Regions from separate parts of the Rhizobium sp. BK591 genome, predicted to be linked through region 2. Evidence: predicted binding sites of a transcription regulator. Region 2 holds the regulator's gene; each other region holds the start of a gene.

Region 1 (3,276 bases), on a different contig from region 2:
TCGTTGACGCTTGCTTCCTGTCGCCGACGATCCCCCGTGCCTCCAGGAAGCGCCAGAGCCCGTCCGCATCCTTTTTCGCCAGCACCGGATCGACGTCGCGCTTGCCGCGCAGTTCGACGGTGACGGAGAGTTTGCCGGGCAATCGGGAGCGGCGCTCGCCGGGGACTTCATATTTCCATGCAAAGCCGACGGCCTCCTCGAAGGCCGAGCTTTCGCCATCCGAAAGCAGCACGGCCTCCATGTCGAGCGCGCTGGCGAGATCGGCCGCCTCAGGCCAGAAGGCCTCGTCGATGTAGGCATATTGCAGGGATTCGTCGTCGCAATGCAGGTCGAGCACGAGGTCGGCCCCGAGCGCCATATGCAGCAGTTGCCGCTTCAATCTGTCGGTAGCCGGGGTGTCATCGAGGTCCTCGATCAGTGAGGCCCGATCGACAAGGGAGATCAGCGGGAAATCCCGGTTGAAATTGGTGCGCGAGCCCAGGTCGAAACGGCCCTGCAATTCGCCGAAATGCGACTGCGCCGCACCGATCGGATTGGCCTGCGGCACGATGGTGACATCGCCGGCGATCCCGCCCTGGCTTTCCGCCTGCCGCAGCCGCTCGCAGAGGAAATGCAGCAACACCGTTCCAGGCAGCTCGCCGGCATGCAGGGCCGCCTGGATATAGGTCTTGGGCGCCTCCGGATCGTGGCCCGTAAAGCGCAGCACCGGGAGCCGCCACTCCGTTCCCGGCGTATCGCCCGGGATGATGATCTCTGAAATGTCCATGCCGCTTTCGCTCCCGTTTGCGTCAATGCCGGAACAGGCCTTCAGAGCTTTATGCGCGGAAATCAGGCAAGCGCAAGCCGCGATCCATCATTGCCCGCAGCCGAGCAGCGGCCAGCGATCGATGACCCGATGTTCGGTCTTTCCGAGAACACTGTGGACGAGCAGGAATTCGGCGGCCGTCCATGAAACCGGTCTGTCGAGGCTTGTCGGCGGCACGGCCTTGCGGTCGTAGAGCAGCGTCATATGTGGCGTGAAATGCCGGCTTATATTGTGCCGCAATCCGGCATTGTGCATGCCGACACCGAGTTGGACATGCAGCCGTGTGAGCGGCTTTCGTCCGCCTTCACCGCAAAGCACGAGTGGCCGCGCCTTGCCCTCCCGCTTGAAACTCATGATCCTGTCGAAGGTGATCGTGATCGGTGCGCTCTCCACCGTCGCGCCGGCCTGGCGCGCCGCAAAGACCGCGTCCTCCGGTAATTCTTCATAGTCATCGATGCCGATGATCGTCACGTGCAGCGTCGTCAGGCGTGGTCTTGCGGAAAGAGAGAAAGCTTTGCCATGGTCATCGGCGATCGCGGCCGCCTGCCGTTCGACGGCATCGGGAGGGCAGAGAGCGAAGAAAAGCCGGTGTCTGCCGGTGTAACTTTCGTTCGGCCGCTCGCGACGATTCTTGTCACACTCGAAATCGAGGGAAATCTGGTTCATAGGCCCTCACGGTCGTCATGACCTGACGCGTCGTTTCCAAAACGCGACGGAGGATATTCTCAACAGGACCGCACCTCAAGAACAAAAAGAGAACACAATGTCCCGATATGCTTGGCGTTAAATTCATCCGAACCCTTGCCCGGCGCCGGATGAAGTGGACTTTCGAAAAGCCCGGTACGCGCAAGAAACGGGTTGAAACAGCGGCCGTCTCATACGATTTTGAAGGCAATCGAACATGCGGAGGCTGTCATGGCTGAGACAACGCACCACTATCTCATCTTCGAAACCGCGGGCGGTTTCTGCGGCATCGCCTGGAGCGATGCCGGCATCACCCGTTTCCAACTGCCGACCAAATCAGCGGAAGCGACCGAACGGCTGCTGCTGCGCCGCCTACCGGATGCCGAACCCGGCGCGCCGACGCCAGCTGTGCTAGAGACGGTTGCCGCCGTGAAGCGCTATTTCCAGGGCGAGGAGACGGATTTTTCCGGAGTCGAACTCGATCTTGCCGGCCAGGATGCCTTCTTCCGGGATATTTATGCGGCGGCACGGCGTGTCGGCTGGGGCCGCACGACCACTTACGGCGCGCTGGCGAAGGAGCTTGGCGCCGGGCCCGAGGCCGCCCGCGACGTCGGCCAGGCGATGGCGAAAAACCCGGTCGCTCTGATCATCCCCTGTCACCGGGTGCTTGCGGCCGGCGGCAAGATCGGCGGCTTCTCCGCGCCCGGCGGTTCGACATCGAAGGCCCGCATGCTGGAACTCGAAGGCGTCAATCTCGCACCGCCGCCGCCCGCCCAGCAGTCCCTGGGTTTTTAGGCGGCGGAGGCTTTTCGTTTCCGCAATTCCGGACGCGAAACCGCGCTACACTTTTGCGGGAATTGCTTTGGCAGCAATCTCAGCCGCTCAATGCGGGCTGGCTGTCGGCCGGATGATGATCTCGCTGACATCGACGTCATCAGGCTGGCTGACGGCGTAGAGGATCGAATTGGCGATCGCCTCGGGGCTGATCGTGATCGCCCTGAAAGCCTTCATCGCATCCCGCGCGGTCGGATCGGTGATCGTCTCGGCCAGTTCCGATGTCGTTGTGCCGGGAGAGATGACGGTCACCCGGATGCGGTCGGTCTCCTGTCGCAATCCGTCCGAGATCGCCCGCACCGCGAATTTCGTCGCGCAATAGACGGCAGCCGTCGGAGAGACGCTGTGGCCGCCGATCGAAGACAGGTTGATGATCTGCCCCGACCCCTGCGCTTTCATGATCGGAAGCGCTGCGGCAATGCCGTAGAGAACGCCCTTGATGTTGACGTCGACCATCCGGTCCCATTCGTCGACCTTGAGGGCATCGAGCGGCGAGAGCGGCATGACGCCGGCATTGTTGACGATCACGTCCAGCCGTCCGAATTCGGATCTGGCAAAGCCTGCGAAGGCTTCCACCTGCGAGCGGTCGGTGACGTCAAGCTGTCGCAGGCGCACCGTCCCGCCCTTTGCGGCGATGTCGTCGGCAAGTTCCTTCAGCCGATCGGTGCGACGTGCGCCGATCACGATATGCGCGCCGGCCGCAGCCAGCACCCTGGCCGTAGCCTCTCCGATGCCGCTGCTGGCCCCGGTGATGGCAATGACTTTTCCTTTGATATCAGACATTTCAAGCTCCATTGCAGGTTGAGGTTTTCGTGGCGGTCAGCTTGGGAAATCGGCGCTGAGCGTCGTCTCCGCCCAGGTGTCGAAATTTGCGCGCAGCGCATCGAGCCGTTCGCGGGCGATTTTCAGGGCGGGTGCACCGAGCAGGAGGCGAAGCGGCGGCTCGTCCGCCT
Region 2 (3,276 bases):
ACGAGGCGCCGCGCTCGCACAGCAGCACGTTCGGATTGCCGCTGGCGTTAAGCTTCTTCAGGACGTTTTTCATATCCCAGGGAGCGAGGAACTGGCCCTTCTTGACATTGACGACGCGGCCGGTATTGGCGGCGGCGATGAGAAGATCGGTCTGGCGGCAAAGGAAGGCCGGGATCTGCAGGACATCGACGGTCTTTGCCACCTCGGCGCATTGTTCGGCGGTATGAACGTCGGTCAGGACGGGAAAGCCGAATTCCTTCTTGAGGTCGGCAAAGATCTCCATGCCCTTTTCAATGCCGATGCCGCGTTCGGCCGAAAGCGAAGTGCGGTTTGCCTTGTCGAAGGAGCTCTTGTAGACGAGGCCGATGCCGAGCTTTCCGCAAAGCTCCTTCAGCGTGCCGGCCACCATGAAGGCGTGGTCGCGGCTCTCCATCTGGCAAGGGCCGGCAATCAGCGACAGGCGGCCGGTGTTGGAAAAGGTGACCTGGCCCTGGCCCTCGCCGATCTTGACTTGGGAATTCGTATCTGTGCTCATCGTGTTTCCTCGAAGGCGAAAAGCGTGCCCTGCCCGGGCGCGGGCTTCACCAGAATGCGATTGTTCTTGCGCGTATATGTCACCCCGTTAGCAGCCAAATGCGCTTCTGTCACGGCAAGATCGGCGACAGCGAAGAGAATCGCCCGGCCGCGCAGGCCGCGGTCGGCGGATGGGACAGCGACCTCGAAATAGGCCTCCAAACCCTCCGGCGTCATCAGGCTGATTTTCACATTCGACGCCGCGATCGTGACGCCGAAACCGGTTTTCTCGACTGCCGATTGCGCGCTGGCAAGACTGACGAAGGCGGCGAAGGCAGCCGCATCGGGCGCGCAAAGCACCACCTCGGCAATGCCGGTGACGCCATTGGCATGCGCCTCCAGCGCGCTGCGGTCGGCCGGCAGCGGATTGACGCGCTCGACGGTGAAGAGAAAGAGATCGGGCGCGCGCAGGTCGCCGGCAAAGGCCAGCCTGAAGCCGGCAATGCTCTCAGAACCATCCGGCATCGTCATCGGCCGGCTGAACGCCAGCATCTCGCCGGCGCTCGCTCCGTCGCCGACGAAATTCCGATGATCGATATCGGCATCCTCGCTGCCGAAGGCCACCGCCGAAAGCCCTTCCTCGCCGCAGCGGAATCGGAAGGCGCGGTTGCGGGCGGTGAAGACATTGCCTTGCCGCGCCGATGCTTCACTTTCCCTAACGCTCGCAATCCCGAGCGGCTCCAGATAGGTCTTATCGGCAAAAAAGACGCAGGCATTCTCCGTTCCGAAGGGATGACGCGCATCGGCGGCAACGGTAAAGCCCAGCTTGCCGAGCCTCTCGCGCGCCAGATCGATATTGACGACCGGCAGCACGACATGATCCAGCGGGCGTGGTTTGGCGGAATGCTCGTTCATGATATCCCCTCTCCTGACACGGCAGAGATGTGCGACAGTGCCGCCCAAGGCAAGACTTGTCGGCCAATCCGGCAAATGAAAATAAAAATCTCAACGAGTTGGCGCCAAGTTTTACGGAAATTTAGCTACTTGCGGAACACATATGGAACATATAGTGTCTGTTCTGGATTTGTTTCAATCACGAGGTCACAACGTCGATGCTCACGCGCAAACAACAGGAGCTTCTCCTCTTCATTCATGAGCGCATGAAGGAATCCGGCGTTCCGCCGTCTTTCGACGAAATGAAGGACGCCCTGGATCTCGCTTCGAAGTCCGGGATTCACCGGCTGATTACGGCGCTCGAGGAGCGTGGCTTCATTCGCCGCCTACCGAACCGGGCCCGCGCACTCGAGGTCATCAAGCTTCCGGAGGCCTATAGCCCCAGCATCCAGCCCCGGCGCGGCTTTTCGCCGAGCGTCATTGAGGGCAGCCTGGGCAAGCCCCGGTCGGTCGCCACTCCCGCTCCTGCAAAACCCGTCGCCGACAATGGCAACTCAGTCTCCGTGCCGGTCATGGGCCGCATCGCCGCCGGCGTTCCGATCTCGGCAATCCAGAACAACACCCACGACATCGTCGTTCCGGCCGATATGCTCGGCTCCGGTGAACACTACGCGCTGGAGGTCAAGGGTGATTCGATGATCGACGCCGGCATTTTCGACGGCGACACCGTGATCATCCGCAATGGCAGCACCGCAAGCCCTGGCGACATCGTCGTTGCTCTCGTCGACGACGAAGAAGCGACACTCAAACGCTTCCGCCGCAAGGGCGCCTCGATCGCGCTGGAAGCGGCCAACCCGGCTTACGAGACCCGGATCTTCGGGCCAGACCGCGTCAAGGTGCAGGGCAAACTCGTCGGCCTTATTCGCCGCTATCACTAACACCCTGGCCGGTTTCGACAAAGCTGTTGCTGCGCCAGTCATAGGCGCGATGGCGGATCCATGGCCGCCACAGATCATCGAATGCGGTTGTGACCTCCATGCCGGCCTCCGCGAAGCGCAGCTCGACGGAACCGGTCCGGCGCAACGTCTCGCCGGTGAAGAGCGTCGCGCCTGAGCGGCAGCTGTTGAAACGCAGGCGGACCGACGTTACCACGATATCGGCCGCATCGCAGGCCGGAGCGAGATAGGCGGCATTGTCGATGACGGCGACCACATGACCGTTGCCAAGCCTTGATATGCACCAGGCCTTCTTGACGCAGGAAAAGCGGTTTGCGTCACCGCCGGCTGCAGCCGCCCGCATCGCCGCCCTCGCTTCGTTCTGCTGATCGCGGGAGAGCTTGACGCGGCGGTCCTCTCCCGCTGGCGGGACAGCAGGACCATCCAGCATCTTCGGCGGGTCATGCGCCGGCAGGACCAGCGCGCGCTGCCATTGGTCGAAGATGAAATCCGGCGGGTTTTCACGGTTGGAGGCCATTGCCGCCGCCTCGACGACCGCGACGAGACTGCCATCTTCCGAAATCACCAGATCCGGCGGCCGGGGAACCGGCAGAAGCAGCAGGATGAGCGTTGCGGCTGACATGATCGACGTGCCCATATGGCGCAGCCGAGTGCGGAGCAGCGTCAGCAGCAGGAAGCCTGCCACGGCGACCGCGAAATACCAGGCGGGCAAGCGGCCGATGCCGATGTCGCCACCCCAGCCGGACACGGTCTTGGCGACGGCGATCACCAGATCGAGGCCGAATCCGACAATCTTCCAAGGCAAAACGTCCAGACCGAAAGGCATGAGCAGCATCGCCAGCAACCCGGCCGGCATGATGATGAAGGAGATGATCGGCATCGTCGCGAGGTTTGCCGGCAGGCCGTAGGCGGT
Region 3 (3,276 bases), on a different contig from region 2:
TTTTGCCGATTAGCGGCAACGAGCCTCGTAGCGGCGGCCGTAGCGGTCGCGATAGACGCAGTAGCCGCGGCGTTCGACCGAGTGGCCGATGAGAGCGCCGGTTAGACCGCCGGCCACGGCGCCGACGGCGGCACCGCCCCAGCTGTTGGTGACGACACCGCCGATGACCGCACCGGTGCCGGCGCCGATCGCCGTACCTTGCTCGGTTGCTGTGCAGGATGCCAGAGCGCCGACCAGCGCACCAATAAGAACAATCTTCTTCATCATGTCGTAACTCCCCAGGTTCGTTGGCCTTTAGATGCGGCCCATTAGTACAAGGATAATGATAATCACGAGAACTAGCCCCAAACCGCCAGAAGGTCCATAGCCCCAGCCACGGCTGTAACCCCAATTCGGCAAGGCTCCGATCAAGAGCAGAATGAGGATAATTAGAAGTATCGTGCCAAGCATGGTGTGTTTCCTTCATTTCATCCGCAATTTGGATGGACCAGAAACACGCATTGGCGATTTTTGTTCCCGGTTAAGCTTGGAAATGTGACAAGGGCGTGATTCACGGTTAATTTCCGTCATCTCGGAAAATTGCCGCTATGGTTAAAATTACATTTAAATACAATATGTTGCGGTGAACAAAGAGGGAAAGCCGCGGTGTCGCCGATTCGTCAGCGATTCGTTCCGCTTTTGATCGACCCATCGCGATTGGCCGCCTTGACTTAACGCTGTCTGAATCCGGCTTCAAAAAGATTAATGCCTATGCCAGGAGGCGGGCGAAGAGTTCCGCTGCCGATTCCGCATCTAGCGTCCGGACCTGGTGATGCCACCAGATTTGGTCGTGAACGAAAGGCGAAAACCGCGGAGTCAGCGATTCGTCTCCGATTCGTTCCGGCTTTGGTCGAGAGGTTAATTTCGGGACGCTCTCGCCTGTTCAAAATCGGCGCGGGAATCGTCGCTCACGACGGCGAAAATGCGAATGGGAGGGAGTCTCGCGATTCAGCATCTAGTGGGAAAAAGTGATTCAAAATCAATACTTAGCCGTGAACAAAAGCTGAATCAGCTGGAGTCAGCGATTCGTCGCTGATTCGTTCTCACGCTGTTCCGAATCGTGAATTCAGACGTTCCACAAGACTCGCAAAGGTCGTAATCCCCGGTGCATTTTGAAATCTGCCCTTGCGTTTGCGGCGGCAGCTGTCCATGTGTTCTTTAGCTTCCCTCGTGGGGCTGAGATTTTCCTGGGGCCACCCGCCTCATTTGCATGGACCCATGACTCTGACTTCGCAGCCGATGATTCTGAGTGGACGCGGTGTGACCGCGGTGCTCGGACCGACCAATACCGGCAAGACCCATTATGCCATCGAGCGCATGGTCGCGCACGGGACCGGCGTGATCGGCTTGCCGCTCAGGCTGCTGGCGCGCGAGGTCTATACGCGGGTGGTGGAGAAGGTCGGCGTGCAGAATGTGGCGCTGGTCACCGGTGAGGAAAAGATTTCGCCGCCCAATGCGCGTTTTTCCGTCTGTACCGTCGAGGCGATGCCGCGTGAGACCAAGGCCGCCTTCGTTGCCATCGACGAGGTTCAGCTCGCCGGCGATCTCGAGCGCGGTCATATCTTCACCGACCGCATTCTGCATCTTCGCGGCCGTGAGGAAACGCTGCTGCTTGGCGCGGCGACGATGCGGCCGATCCTGCAGCAGCTCCTGCCGGGCATCACTGTCGTCGAGCGGCCGCGGCTTTCGCATCTTTTCTATGCCGGCCAGAAGAAGATCACCCGGCTGCCGCAGCGTTCTGCCATCGTCGCGTTTTCGGCCGACGAGGTCTATGCCATCGCCGAGCTCATCCGCCGCCAGCGTGGCGGCGCGGCTGTCGTGCTCGGCGCGCTCAGCCCGCGCACCCGCAATGCGCAGGTCGCACTCTATCAGGCGGGCGACGTCGAATATCTGGTGGCGACCGATGCGATCGGCATGGGCCTCAACCTCGATGTCGATCACGTCGCCTTTGCCCAAGACCGGAAATTCGACGGTTACCAGTTCCGCAATCTCAATCCGGGCGAACTCGGCCAGGTCGCCGGGCGCGCCGGGCGGCACGTGCGGGACGGGACCTTCGGCGTCACCGGACAGGTCTCGCCCTTCGACGATGAATTGGTGCAACGTATCGAGGGGCACGAATTCGACAACGTCAAGGTTTTGCAATGGCGCACGACGGAGATGGACTTCTCCTCGATTCAATCCTTGCGGACAAGCCTTGAGGCGGGACCGCGCGTGCCGGGACTGACGCGAGCGCTGCCTGCTGTCGACCAGCAGGCGCTGGAACAGCTTTCGCGTTATCCAGAGGTCATCGATCTCGCCGACAGGCCGGCGCGCGTCGAAAAACTCTGGGAGGCTTGCGCGCTTCCCGATTACCGGCGTATCACTCCTGCGCAACACGCCGATCTTATCTCGACCCTCTTTTCCGATCTCGTCCGCTATGGCACGGTGAATGAGCAGTTTCTCGCGGAGCAGGTGCATCGCTCCGATCGGACAGATGGGGAAATTGACACGCTTTCGGCGCGAATCGCGCAGATAAGGACCTGGACCTACGTTTCGAATCGGCCTGGCTGGCTTGCCGATCCGACACACTGGCAGGAAAAGACGCGGGAAATCGAAGATCGATTGTCCGACGCGTTACATGAAAGGTTGACGAAACGCTTTGTTGATCGCAGGACATCTGTGCTCATGAAGCGCCTGAGAGAGAATGCGATGCTGGAAGCTGAAATCAGTGTGAATGGTGATGTCTTCGTTGAAGGACATCATGTAGGGCAATTGAGCGGATTCCGTTTCACGCCGGTGGCGGGAACGGACGGACCGGATGCCAAGGCGGTTCAGGCTGCGTCGCAGAAGGCGCTCGCGCTCGAATTCGAAGCCCGCGCGGCGCGGATGCATGCCGCCGGCAATAGTGATCTGGCGATCGGCTCGGATGGGTTGATTCGTTGGCTGGGCGACCCGGTGGCGCGGCTTTCGGGCAGTGATCACGTCATGCGTCCGCGCGTGCTTCTGCTGGCCGACGAGCAGTTGACGGGCAATGCCCGGGATCACGTTGCGGCCCGCATCGAACGCTTCGTCAACCATCATATCAGCACGGTGCTGAAACCGCTCGATGATCTGTCGCGCGCCGAGGATCTGCAGGGTCTTGCCAAGGGGCTTGCCTTCCAGCTCGTCGAAAATCTCGGCGTGCTGTTCCGACGCGACGTGACCGAGGAGGTGAAGTCGCTGGACCAGGATGCCCGCGCCTCCATGCGCCGCTACGGC

The links. The regulator LexA, encoded in region 2, represses DNA repair genes until DNA is damaged. The targets are predictions, from matches to a motif close to TGTTCNNNNTGTGTTCNG.
Region 1: a site for LexA is predicted at 1,549-1,566, ahead of FHX10_RS19225 (2'-5' RNA ligase family protein). Genes of this name have one in related genera too.
Region 3: a site for LexA is predicted at 1,078-1,095, ahead of FHX10_RS23600 (helicase-related protein). Genes of this name have one in related genera too.

What each region holds. Positions count from the first base shown of each region.
Region 1 covers NZ_JACIAZ010000004.1:221,961-225,236, forward strand. The annotation lists gene FHX10_RS19220 (succinylglutamate desuccinylase/aspartoacylase family protein) at 1-766, opposite strand, end outside; gene FHX10_RS19225 (2'-5' RNA ligase family protein) at 854-1,471, opposite strand; gene FHX10_RS19230 (methylated-DNA--[protein]-cysteine S-methyltransferase) at 1,721-2,284, shown strand; gene FHX10_RS19235 (SDR family oxidoreductase) at 2,372-3,106, opposite strand; gene FHX10_RS19240 (oxidoreductase) at 3,143-3,276, opposite strand, start outside.
Region 2 covers NZ_JACIAZ010000003.1:795,454-798,729, reverse strand. The annotation lists gene kdsA (3-deoxy-8-phosphooctulonate synthase) at 1-535, opposite strand, end outside; gene FHX10_RS17250 (VOC family protein) at 532-1,428, opposite strand; gene lexA (transcriptional repressor LexA) at 1,626-2,345, shown strand; gene FHX10_RS17240 (ComEC/Rec2 family competence protein) at 2,326-3,276, opposite strand, start outside.
Region 3 covers NZ_JACIAZ010000005.1:337,287-340,562, reverse strand. The annotation lists gene FHX10_RS23610 (YMGG-like glycine zipper-containing protein) at 10-267, opposite strand; gene FHX10_RS23605 (DUF3309 family protein) at 295-450, opposite strand; gene FHX10_RS23600 (helicase-related protein) at 1,258-3,276, shown strand, end outside.